DNA from 2 places in the Streptomyces sp. UG1 genome. Region 1 is predicted to be linked to the other one. Evidence: riboswitches for the same ligand, from Rfam matches in the RefSeq annotation. Region 1 holds a riboswitch; the other holds the start of a gene.
The links. Region 1 has a riboswitch for glycine ahead of gcvT (glycine cleavage system aminomethyltransferase GcvT). Riboswitches for the same ligand answer to the same signal wherever they lie in the genome.
Positions count from the first base shown of each region.

Region 1 (6,167 bases):
CTCGGCCATGTCCACCAGACCGGAGTCGTCGACGTGGTACGGGACGACCTTGAACTGCTTGCCGGAGAAGTTCAGCCGCATCCCGTGGGTGAGGTGGCCGCCGTGCGCCAGGTCCAGGCCGAGGATGGTGTCGCCGGGCTGGGCGATGGCGAACAGGGCGGCCTGGTTGGCGGAGGCGCCCGAGTGCGGTTGCACATTCGCGTACTCCGCGCCGAACAGCTCCTTGGCCCGGTCGATGGCGATCTGCTCGGCGACGTCGACGTGCTCACAGCCGCCGTAGTAACGGCGGCCCGGGTAGCCCTCGGCGTACTTGTTGGTGGCGACCGAGCCCTGTGCCTCCATGACCGCGACCGGCGCGAAGTTCTCGGAGGCGATCATCTCCAGGGTCGACTGCTGACGCTCCAGCTCGGCGTCGAGCGCGGCGGCCACGGCCGGATCGAGCTCGTGCAGGGGTGTATTCAGAAGGGACTTGTCGGACATGTCAGTCATCGGGGGTGTGACTCCTCAGCCGGCGGTGTGGGCCACGTACTCGTCGGCGGAGAGCAGGTCGGCCGGCTCCTCCGTGACGCGCACCTTGAACAGCCAGCCACCCTCGAAGGGGGCGGAGTTCACCAGCGCCGGGTCGTTCACCACGTCCTCGTTGATCTCGGTGACCTCGCCGGTGACCGGGGAGTACAGGTCGGACACCGACTTCGTCGACTCCAGCTCGCCGCAGGTCTCACCCGCGGTCACGGTCGAGCCGACCTCGGGGAGCTGGGCGTAGACGACATCGCCGAGCGCGTTCGCCGCGAACTCCGTGATGCCGACCGTCGAGACGCCGTCCTCGGCGGCCGACAGCCACTCGTGCTCCTTGCTGTAGCGAAGCTGCTGGGGGTTGCTCATGGCCTGAATTCTCCTGTACGCGCGGGAGTGGTGGGAAAGGGGGACTGCTCGATATGCATCGATGCATGTGTGACCGGCACGTGTGTGATCGGCACGTGTCTGATCGGCGGGAATGTGCGCGGGGTCACGCACGCACCGCTGTCAGTCTCTTCTTCTGGCGCTACTTCTGCCGCTTGTAGAACGGCAGCGCCACGACCTCGTACGGCTCGTGGCTGCCGCGGATGTCCACACCGACGCCCGCCGTGCCCGGCGCCGAGTGCGCCGCGTCGACGTACGCCATGGCGATCGGCTTGCCCAGGGTGGGCGAGGGCGCCCCGGAGGTGACCTCGCCGATGACCTCGCCGCCGGCGACGACCGGGTACCCGGCGCGCGGGACGCGACGGCCCTCGGCGATCAGGCCGACCAGGACGCGCGGCGGGTTCCGGTCGGCGCGTTCGGCAGCCGCGGCCAGCGCCTCGCGCCCGACGAAGTCGCCCTCCTTGTCGAACTTCACCACCCGGCCGAGCCCGGCGTCGAAGGGGGTGAGGGAGGTCGACAGCTCGTGGCCGTACAGCGGCATGCCCGCTTCCAGCCGCAGCGTGTCCCGGCAGGACAGCCCGCAGGGGACCAGGCCGGCGCCCTCGCCCGCCTTGGTCAGCGCCTGCCACAGCTCCACGGCGTGCTCCGGCTTCACGAACAGCTCGAAGCCGTCCTCGCCGGTGTAGCCCGTGCGGGCGATGAGGGCGGGGACGCCGGCGACGGTGCCGGGCAGGCCGGCGTAGTACTTCAGGCCGTCGAGATCGGCGTCGGTGAGGGACTTCAGGATGCCGGCGGACTCGGGGCCCTGGACGGCGAGCAGCGCGTACGCGTCCCGGTCGTCACGCACCTCGGCGTCGAAGCCGGCGGCACGCTCCACCAGCGCGTCCAGCACCACCTGGGCGTTGGAGGCGTTGGCCACGACCAGGTACTCGGTCCCGGCCAGCCGGTAGACGATCAGGTCGTCCAGGATGCCGCCGTCGGCCTGGCAGATCATGGTGTAGCGGGCGCGGCCGACGCCGACGGAGGCGATGTTGCCGACCAGGGCGAAGTTCAGCAGGGCCGCGGCCTGCGGGCCGGTGACGGTGATCTCGCCCATGTGGGAGAGATCGAAGAGCCCGGCCCTGGTGCGCACGGCGTTGTGCTCGTCGCGCTCGGAGCCGTAGCGCAGGGGCATGTCCCAGCCGGCGAAGTCGGTCATCGTCGCGCCGAGCGAGCGATGCAGGGCATCGAGCGCGGTGTGACGGAGTTCTTCTGTACTGCTCATCGGTCGGTCGTCTCCCAGGGCTGAACGGGACGGGCGAGGTCATTCCTCCCCATCTGTCATCGGAACCTGAGAGGTTCGCCACGACCGCCACCGGGACGATCACGGCTTGCACCTTGGGTGGAGCCACTGCGTACACAGTGACCCGCTTTTCAGATGTGCCTCGCCCGCGCGGTAACGGGGCCTGAGAGATTCAAGGGAGGAACTTGCTCCTTCGGCGTCCCAGCACTGCGGTGCCGGGAACTCTCCCGCGCGGATTCAAACGGCCGGTATGCAGTTGGCGCGGACATCATTGCATGCCTGAGCCGCCCCGCGGCAGGGCATGTCTGTAACCGGCTTGTGGCAGGAAGCGAACGAAAAGACGAGAGATCCTCTATTACCTTCTCTTTACGTTCAGTGGGGATGGGGAGTCTCGACCCCCCCGGAGGAGGACGATGACGGTGAACCGCACCACGGCGTACGCCACGACCTCGGGCATCGCGCTGCCCAAGCAGTCCGCGGCACCCGGTGTCGAAGCACGCGCCCAGTGCCCCGCGCCCGTGGTCCGCGATCTGCGCGAGCGCTCCGGCCACAGCCCGCACGCGCTGCTCTTCGCCCCCGAGGACCTCGTCGTGATCACCGGCCTGCCCGGCAGCGGCAAGTCCACGCTGATGCGGCGGGCGGTGAAGGGCATCCGCATCGACTCCCAGGACACCCGGGACCGCTGGGACGCCCGTTTCTCCGGCCTCCTGCCCTACGCCATCTACCGTCCCCTGGTCCGCCTCGCGCACTACGCCGGGCTGCGCCGCGCGCTGCGCTCCGGCGAGGGCGTCGTCGTGCACGACTGCGGTACGCAGGCCTGGGTGCGCGGCTGGCTGGCCCGCGAGGCCCGCCGCCGCGGCGGCACGCTGCATCTGCTGCTGCTCGACGTGACCCCGGACACGGCCCTGGAGGGCCAGCGCGAGCGCGGCCGGGGAGTCTCGCGCTACGCCTTCCTGCGCCACCGCAGGGCCGCCGGCCACCTGCTGCGTTCGGTCGAGAAGGGCCGCCTGCCCCGGGGCTGCGACTCCGCGGTCCTGCTGGACCGGGAGGCGGCGAACGCCCTGCGCCGGATCGGCTTCACGGGCTGAGCGGCCGAGGTGCGGGTGACCGACCTGCGCGGTGCTGATGGAGCGCACTGCGATGCTGCGGTGCTGTGCGGCGACCGTAGTCCTGGACCGATCGGACACCGGATAGCCTTCTGAGCCACAGACGTGGTTCACAGCAGGCGGTCAGACAGATGGACTTTCCGGCACAGGCACACCTCCATCCGCACGGCGGTTGGCCCGGCAACGAACTGGAGGAAGTGCTCTCGGCCTCCCTCAGCTTCCCCGAGGGAGGCGGCCGGATCCTCGAGGTCCTGGGCCGCAGCTTCGTCTGGGTGCCCCTGCCGGGCGGCGGCGGCCCGCACAGCGGCCCGCTGGACCTGCCGACACTCGAGATCGAGGGCCAGGGGTACGTCCCGGTGTTCAGCTCCGAGGAACAGTTCCGCCAGGTCGTCGGCTCCCACATGTCGTACACCGTCGCCCCGGCCGTGGAGTTCGCCCGCGGCCTGCCCCCGCAGGTGGGCATCGCCCTGAACCCGGACGGTGTGGTCGGCGCCCCCCTGCCGCCTGCGGCGGTCGCCGAGCTGTGCCGGGTGGGCCGTACGCCACTGGACGGCCTCACCTCCGGCGGCCGCGTCAAGCTCTACCAGCCCGACTGGCAGGAGGAGCCGGTCGACTTCCTCGCGGCGGCGTCGGCCGAGTTCGCCGGGACCGGCGTGGTGGCGACGGCACGCCGCTGCCTCGCGGCGATCGAGACGGCCACCCCGGTGATGTTCATAGGCGTGGAACTCTCCCACTGGGAGGGCGATGTGCGAGCGGCCCCCATGGACGCCCTCGCCCGGGCCCTGGGGCGCGCCCCGGTCCAGTGGCCGGTCAACCTGGTCCTGCTGGATGTGGCCCAGGATCCGGTGATCGACTGGATGCGGCAGCACGTGCGCCCCTTCTACCAGCGGGACTTGTGACGTCCCACGACGTGCGGCCCGCAGACCACATCGGGTCCCGAGCTCTCAGCGCTTAAGCTTGTTGCGAAAACGGACTTCGCGAAGGGGCGGTTAAAGGTGAGCGCGAGCGGCACCACCTCGACCGGGCAGGTCGAGCACATGCTGCGCCAGGTGACGCCCGGGCGCTACGACGCCTACGAGGCCCTCCTGCGCGCTCTCGCCACCCCGAGCAACGGCCAGGTCTGGATGCTGCTGTGGCACGGCCAGTCCGGCTCCCCGGACGCCCAGTACGGAAACATGGAGGTCGACGGGTACGGCTACGCGCCGTGCGTCACCTCCGCCCAGGAACTGTCGGCCAGCGGCTGGAACCGCAGTTACGAAGTGGTCGACGGAGTCGACGTGGCCCGCACCCTCTACCCGGACCACTACGGCCTGTGGCTCAACCCGCACGCCCCGGGCGGCGGCGTCGGCATCCCCTGGCTCGATCTGCGCCGCATCGCCACCGGCCTGGACCGCCAGCCTGCCGGGCCGCTGCGGCTGTCGGAACCCGGCATCGAGATCCCGCAGTTCTACGCCCTGCTCGCACAGAACGCCCACCGCACCCCGGCCGTCCGCTCCTTGCGCCGCGCGTGGGTGCAGCCGGCGCTCGGCGCGCCGTATCTCGCGATCGGGCTCGACGTGTACGACACCAGTCCGCAAGCCGTGGACGCGGTGCGCTCGATGATGCTCCAGTCGATCGCCGCGGTCCCGGACGGGCTGCCGGTGTCGACCGTGGCGATGTCCGACGACGACGATCCGGTCGCCATGTGGATGCGGGCCGCCGCCCGTCCGTTCTACGACCGCGAGGCGCACGCGGCTCCCGCTCAGGCTCCGGTCGGCGACTACGGCTACCCACCGGCACAGGGCCGTTACTGATCATTCATGGGCTGATCTGTCGAACGGCCCCCAGCCCGCTTCTCTTAGGTGCAAACAGCCGTCAACTCTCGTTTCCCAGGCGAATCTTCGCGCGTAGATGCGATCGGAAGGTCCCGGTCCGCCCTCATACGCCCCAACTGGCGCGCGTCCGGCCGCCGTTACCTGCTGTTCGGATAACGGAACCTCCCAGCCAGCATCACGGTTGCGCATACTTTCCCTGCTAGCTCTGGCAACAGATCGCCAAAGCATTGAAGACTCCCCGCAAGACATGGACCGGTAGGTCCTGTGTGCGAGTTGGAGCAACCGCTACCGCGGCAGCCAGGGGGGCCGACAACCGTCGGCCGAGAGGGGTCAGACACACCGTGACGGCACCGATCGAGACCACCGGATCGCAGGCCGACGCCCAGCCGGAGGCCGTGCTGGAAGGGGTCGGATCCCGCAAGATCGAGGGCCGGTCACTCGGGCAGATCGCCTGGACCCGCTTCAAGCGGGACAGGGTCGCGGTGGCAGGCGGCATCATTGTCGCGCTGCTCATCCTCCTGGCGGTCCTGTCCCGGCCGCTTCAGGCGCTGTTGGGGCTCGACCCCAACGCCTTCCACCAGGACCTGATCGACCCCAACACCTCGCTGCCCAAGGGTGACTTCGGCGGGATGAGCTGGGATCACCCGCTGGGTGTCGAGCCGAAGTTCGGCCGGGACATCCTCGCGCGCATCCTGGAGGGCTCCTGGGTCTCGCTGGTCGTCGCCTTCGGTGCGACGCTGCTGTCCGTCACCATCGGCACCGTGCTGGGCCTGGTCGCCGGCTACTACGGCGGACGGGTCGACACCATCGTCAGCCGGCTCATGGACACCTTCCTCGCGTTCCCCCTGCTCCTCTTCGCCATCGCCATCTCCGCGACGCTCCAGGGCGGTGCCTTCGGCCTCGAAGGACTGCCCCTGCACATCTCCGTGCTGATCTTCGTCATCGGCTTCTTCAGTTGGCCGTACATGGGGCGCATCGTGCGCGGTCAGACTCTGGCCCTGCGCGAGCGGGAGTTCGTCGACGCCTCTCGGGGGATGGGGGCCGCCGGCCCGTACATCCTCTTCA
Region 1 is NZ_JBNGGG010000004.1:90-6,256, forward strand. Features, by position in the region: partial or broken gene ACP4J3_RS05380 (aminotransferase class I/II-fold pyridoxal phosphate-dependent enzyme) at 1-480, opposite strand, end outside; gene gcvH (glycine cleavage system protein GcvH) at 505-882, opposite strand; gene gcvT (glycine cleavage system aminomethyltransferase GcvT) at 1,043-2,164, opposite strand; glycine riboswitch at 2,208-2,323, opposite strand; glycine riboswitch at 2,324-2,422, opposite strand; gene ACP4J3_RS05395 (AAA family ATPase) at 2,596-3,270, shown strand; gene ACP4J3_RS05400 (enhanced serine sensitivity protein SseB) at 3,420-4,187, shown strand; gene ACP4J3_RS05405 (enhanced serine sensitivity protein SseB C-terminal domain-containing protein) at 4,284-5,081, shown strand; gene ACP4J3_RS05410 (ABC transporter permease) at 5,444-6,167, shown strand, end outside.

Region 2 (6,167 bases), on a different contig from region 1:
CACCCCGGGCGAGGCCATGGCGATGGTCGACGTCCACCTCACCGGCGGCCAGGACCTCACCGCAGCGGTCGCCCCGTCGGCCGTCGAGGAGCTCGGCCTGACCGAAGGCACCGCCGTGAACGCCCTCGTGACCGCGACCCACATCTCCGTCACCACCGCCCCGACCGAGGAGGGTCTGCCCCTCCTCAACCGACTTCCGGGCACGGTCACCGGCATCGCCACCGGCGGCGCGATGGCATCGGTGAGCATCGCGGTCGAGGGCGGCGCCCTCACCGCGGCCGTCACCAGGGACGCCACCACTGACCTCGCCCTGTCACCCGGCGTCCCGGTCGTCGCCCTGATCGAGGCGACCGAGGTGGCCCTGACCACGGCATGACGCGGCGAGGGGCTCCATCCGACCACTCCCGGCCGACAGAGCCCCTCGCGTCACCTGCTACGACGCCTGTGTCTTTTGTATCTTTTGTGTGTTCTATGCCTTCTGTGACTCCTGCGAGACTCAGTCCTCGTAGGCGTCCAGCGGCGGGCAGGAGCACACCAGGTTCCGGTCGCCGAAGGCCTGGTCGATGCGGCGCACCGGCGGCCAGTACTTCTCGGCGGCCGACATCCCGGCCGGGAACACGGCCTCCTCGCGGCTGTACGCGTGCTCCCACTCACCGCCCAGCGCGCCCGCGGTGTGCGGAGCGTTCCGCAGCGGGTTGTCCTCGGCGGGCCACTGCCCCGAACCGACCTTCTCGATCTCCGCGCGGATGGCGATCATCGCCTCGCAGAACCGGTCGAGTTCGCTCAGGTCCTCGGACTCGGTCGGCTCGATCATCAGCGTCCCGGCCACCGGGAACGACATCGTCGGCGCGTGGAAGCCGTAGTCGATGAGCCGCTTGGCGAGATCGTCGACGCTCACCCCGGTCGCCTTGGTCAGCGGCCGCAGATCGATGATGCACTCGTGCGCGACCAGCCCGCCCGGGCCGGTGTACAGCACGGGGTAGTGCGGCTCGAGGCGCTTGGCGATGTAGTTGGCGGACAGCACGGCCACCTGCGTGGCCCGCTTCAGTCCCTCGCCGCCCATGAGCCGGACGTACGCCCACGAGATCGGCAGGATCCCGGCGGACCCCCAGGGCGCGGCCGAGACCGGCCCGACGCCCGTCTCGGGCCCGGCGGCGGGCTGCAGCGGATGGTTGGGCAGATACGGCGCGAGGTGCTCGCGCACCGCCACCGGACCGACGCCCGGGCCACCGCCGCCGTGCGGGATGCAGAAGGTCTTGTGCAGGTTCAGGTGCGAGACGTCACCGCCGAAGTGCCCCGGCTTGGCCAGGCCCACCAGCGCGTTGAGGTTGGCGCCGTCGACGTACACCTGCCCGCCGGCCTCGTGCACCTGCGCGCAGATGTCGGCGACATGCTCCTCGAACACACCGTGCGTCGACGGGTACGTGATCATCAGCACCGCGAGCTCGTCCCGGTGCTGCTCGATCTTGGCCCGCAGGTCCTCGACGTCGATCTCGCCGTCCTCGGCGGTCTTCACGACGACGACCTTCATCCCGGCCATCACGGCGCTGGCGGCATTCGTACCGTGCGCGGACGACGGAATCAGGCACACGGTCCGCTGCTCGTCACCGTTAGCCCGGTGGTACCCGCGCACGGCGAGCAGCCCGGCCAGCTCGCCCTGCGAGCCGGCGTTGGGCTGGAGGGACACCTTGTCGTAGCCGGTGACCTCGGCGAGACGTTCCTCCAGCTCACGGATGAGCGTCAGATAGCCCTGCGCCTGCTCGGCGGGCACGAAGGGGTGAAGCTGCCCGAACTCCGGCCAGGTGACCGGCTCCATCTCGGTGGTCGCGTTCAGCTTCATGGTGCAGGAGCCCAGCGGGATCATGCCGCGGTCGAGCGCGTAGTCGCGGTCGGCGAGCCTGCGCAGGTAGCGCAGCATCGCGGTCTCGGAGCGGTGCTGGTGGAAGACGGGGTGCGTGAGGTAGTCGTCGGTGCGCAGCAGCTCGCCCGGAACGGCGTCCTCGGTCGCCGCGTCCAGCGCCTCGATGTCCCCCTCGACGCCGAACGCCGTCCATACGGCCCCGAGCTGGGCCCGCGCGGTGGTCTCGTCGCAGGCGACGGACACGTGGTCGGCATCGACGAGGCGCAGGTTGACGCCGTTCTGCCGGGCGGCGGCGACGATCTCGGCGGCCTTCGAGGGGACGCGCACGGTGAGCGTGTCGAAGTAGGAACCGTGCACGACCTCGACCCCACCCGCGGTGAGCCCCGCGGCGAGGATCGACGCGTACCGATGGGTCCGCCGGGCGATGCTCCGGAGCCCCTCGGGCCCGTGGTACACGGCGTACATCCCGGCCATCACGGCGAGCAGCACCTGAGCGGTACAGATGTTGCTGGTCGCCTTCTCCCGCCGGATGTGCTGCTCCCGCGTCTGCAGGGCCAGGCGGTACGCCTTGTTCCCGTCGGCGTCCACGGACACGCCCACGAGCCGCCCGGGCAGGCTGCGCGCGAACTTCTCCTGTACGGCCATGTAGCCGGCGTGCGGCCCACCGAAGCCCATGGGCACACCGAACCGCTGCGTCGTACCGACCGCGATGTCCGCCCCGAGCTCACCGGGCGACTTCAGCAGCGTGAGCGCGAGCAGATCGGCGGCGACGGTGACGAGGGCGCCGAGCTCGTGGGCCTGGTCGATGACGGCCTTGATATCGCGTACGACACCGGAGGCACCCGGGTACTGCAGGAGCACGCCGTTGATCTCACGGGAGGCGACGTCGGCCGGAATCCCACCACTGAGGTCGGCGACGACCACCTCGACCCCCGCGGGCTCGGCCCGCGTCTCGATCACGGCGATGGTCTGCGGCAGCACATCCGCGTCGACCAGGAACAGCCCCTTCTTGTTCCGGCCCATCCGCCGGGACAGCGCCATGGCCTCCGCCGCGGCGGTCCCCTCATCCAGCAGCGAGGCACCGGAGGTCGGCAGCCCTGTGAGGTCGGCGACCATGGTCTGGAAGTTGAGCAGCGCCTCGAGCCGCCCCTGCGAGATCTCTGGCTGGTACGGCGTGTAAGCGGTGTACCAGGCCGGGTTCTCCATGACATTCCGCAGGATGACCGGGGGCGTGAAGGTCCCGTAGTACCCGAGCCCGATCATCGAGTCCAGCACCTGGTTGCGGTCGGCGAGCGACCGCAGCTCGGCGAGCACCTCGGCCTCGGTACGCGCCCCCGGCAGATCGAGAGAGTCGGCGTTCTTGATCACATCGGGCACCGCGGCGGCCGTGAGCTCGTCGAGGGAGCCGTACCCGACCTGGGCGAGCATCTTGGCCCGAGCCTCGTGATCAGGACCGATGTGACGCTGCTCGAAGGGAATCCCCTGTTCGAGCTCGGAGAGCGGAATGCGATGGGCGGTCATTGCGGAGGCCTCCTGGTCTGACGCGACCTTCGAGGGGCACCACGGCGCGGGTACCCGGACGGCCTCCCCCTCTGTCATCTCAACCTGAGAGCTTCACCGGATCGCCCGAGGGCCTCCGGCTTTCACCGTCGGTGAGAGCGGAAGCCGTCGACACCCGCCCTGCTTTCCAGAGTGACCTCGACCGTGCGGTACGTGGGCCTGAGAGATTCCGGGGAGGATTTGCTCCTTCGGCGCCTCCGGTGGTGTCCGGAGGACTCTCCCGCACGGGGTCAGCAGCCGCTAGAAAGCCTACCAGCGAGGCCGACGCACGGACCTTCGAGTGGCCGCTCTCACCAATCTGCCTTTTCGTAGTGCTAACGGATGAGTTGCGACCAAGTGGAGGGCCCGTGCAGACCGACATCGATCCGCGCAACCTGATCGGCCGCAAGGCCTTCGACCGCAACGGCACCAAGATCGGCACCATCGACGAGGTCTACCTCGACGACGCGACCGGAGTGCCGGAATGGGCGGCGATACGCACCGGCCTGTTCTCCCGCGACGCCTTCGTCCCCCTGGAGCCCAGCGAACTGGTGGAGGGCACCCTCCACGTCCCCTTCGACCGCACCCTGATCAAGGACGCCCCCGACTTCGGCGTAGGCCGCCACCTCTCCCCCGAACAGGAACTACAGCTCTACCACCACTACGGCCTGGACGTAACCTCCCCGCCCCCACCCCCCGACCGAGACTTCGGCACCCTGGCCTCCACGGACTCCCCGGACGACAACGCCCCAAGAAAACCGCACACCCACCCATAACCTGCTCCACATAGCCGCGGGCAGTCGTACCGCTGCTGCGACACGAGAGCGACCCGGCGGCTACACCACATAGCTGCGGGCAGTCATACCGCTGCTGCGACACGAGAACGACCCGGCGGCTACACCACATAGCTGCGGGCAGTCATACCGCTGCGGCGACACGAGAACGACCCGGCGGCTACACCACATAGCTGCGGGCAGTCATACCGCTGCGGCGACACGAGAGCGACCCGGCGGCTACACCACATAGCTGCGGGCAGTCGTGCCGCTGGGGCGGCACGGGTGGGCGCAGCGGCACCCCGCCAGCGCGGGCAAGCGCCCCCCGGCACCCCATACGCCGGTCAAGTCACACCCAACCGCTCAGCCGCTCCCTGCCCCCTTCCTCTCCCCCAAAGCCCCACCAGTCCCAATCACCCCACCAGGCCCGGCTCCCCCTCTCCCCGCCACCAACGGCAACGGCTCCGCCCTCTCCAACCCCGGATCATCAACCCGAAACGTCCGCACCCGCCCCGGCTCCGACCCAGGCGTCTCAAACCGCACAGTCACCCGCCCCAGCCCACTCCCCTGCACCCACCCATGCCCGTACTCGGCATGCCGCACATCGTGACCCGCAAGCCACCGCCGCCGCTCACCAGCCCCCTCGACCCCCCGCACAGCAACCACCGGCTGAACATCACCTCCCCCCACCGGTTGCTCTCCCTGCTCCTCCAGCCCCTCCCCACCCTCCCGCTCCCCGGCAGCCTGCGCGAACAGATCCTCCTGGGTGTAGTCGGCCAGCCCACTCACCCCGACCCCCAACAACCGCACACCACCCGTCGTATCCACGGATTCCAGCAGCCGCGCGGCAGCCTCCCGCACCACAGCCGGATCATCCGTAGGCCCCCGCAACGTCTCGGACCGGGTCAGCGTCGAGAAGTCGTACCGCCGCACCTTCAGCACAATCGTCCGCCCCGACAACCCGGCCTCCCGCAGCCGCCGCACACAGCGATCCGCCAGCCGCCGCACCTCCATTCCCACCCGAACCCGATCGTGGATGTCCACGTCGTACGTGTCCTCGACGGACACCGACTTGGTCTCCCGCTCGGCCACCACGGGCCGCTCGTCGTGCGCCAGCGCCATGGCGTACAGGGCATGCCCATGCGCCTTGCCCAGCAGCCGCACGAGCTCGTCCTCCCCGGCCTCGACGATCTCCCCGACCGTATGGATCCCGGCCCGCCGCAGATGATCCCCGGTCGCCGGCCCCACTCCCGGCAGGATCCGCGCCGACATCGGCCCGAGCAGCGCCCGCTCGGTCCCCGGCTCGATCACCACCATCCCATCGGGCTTGGCCTGCTCCGAGGCGATCTTCGCGAGCATCTTGGACGCGGCAAGCCCCACCGACCCCGCAAGCCCGGTGACCGCCCGTATGTCCGCCCGCAACTTCGTCCCCACCAGCCGCGCCGACGCCTCGTCCCAGGCCGCCTCCCCGGCCTCCAGGTCCACGAACGCCTCATCCAGGCTCAGCGGCTCCACCAGCGGGGACAGCTCCCGCAACAGCCCCATGACCTGCTCGCTGATCTCACGGTAGATCCCGAAGCGCGGCACGAGATACGCGGCATTGGGCGCCAGCCGACGCGCCTGCGCCATGGGCATCGCCGAGTGCACCCCGAAGACCCGGGCCTCATAGGACGCGGTGGCGACCACTCCACGCGGCCCGAGCCCGCCCACGATCACGGCTTTCCCACGCAGGCTCGGCTTGGATGCCTGCTCCACCGAGGCGTAGAAGGCATCCATGTCGAGATGCAGGATCGTGGGCGCGTTTCTCACATCTCCGATGCTGCCTCACGCCACTGACAATGCCCTGCTACGGCCGGCTGCTCACGGCCTCAGACCGCCCGGTTACGCCGCCGAGCCAGCTCGTCCGCCGGGTTGTGCCCGATGAGCGTCTCCCCGGTGTCGATGCGCTCCCCGTGCAACTGCGACAAAGCGCTCTCGACGTCCCGCCACACGAC
Region 2 is NZ_JBNGGG010000057.1:49,523-55,689, forward strand. Features, by position in the region: gene ACP4J3_RS44650 (TOBE domain-containing protein) at 1-376, shown strand, start outside; gene gcvP (aminomethyl-transferring glycine dehydrogenase) at 497-3,382, opposite strand; glycine riboswitch at 3,559-3,654, opposite strand; gene ACP4J3_RS44660 (PRC-barrel domain-containing protein) at 3,769-4,176, shown strand; gene ACP4J3_RS44665 (DNA polymerase IV) at 4,537-5,982, opposite strand; gene ACP4J3_RS44670 (MerR family transcriptional regulator) at 6,042-6,167, opposite strand, start outside.
Region 2: linked by a shared signal. The riboswitch ahead of gcvP (aminomethyl-transferring glycine dehydrogenase) and the one ahead of gcvT (glycine cleavage system aminomethyltransferase GcvT) in region 1 are both predicted to bind glycine.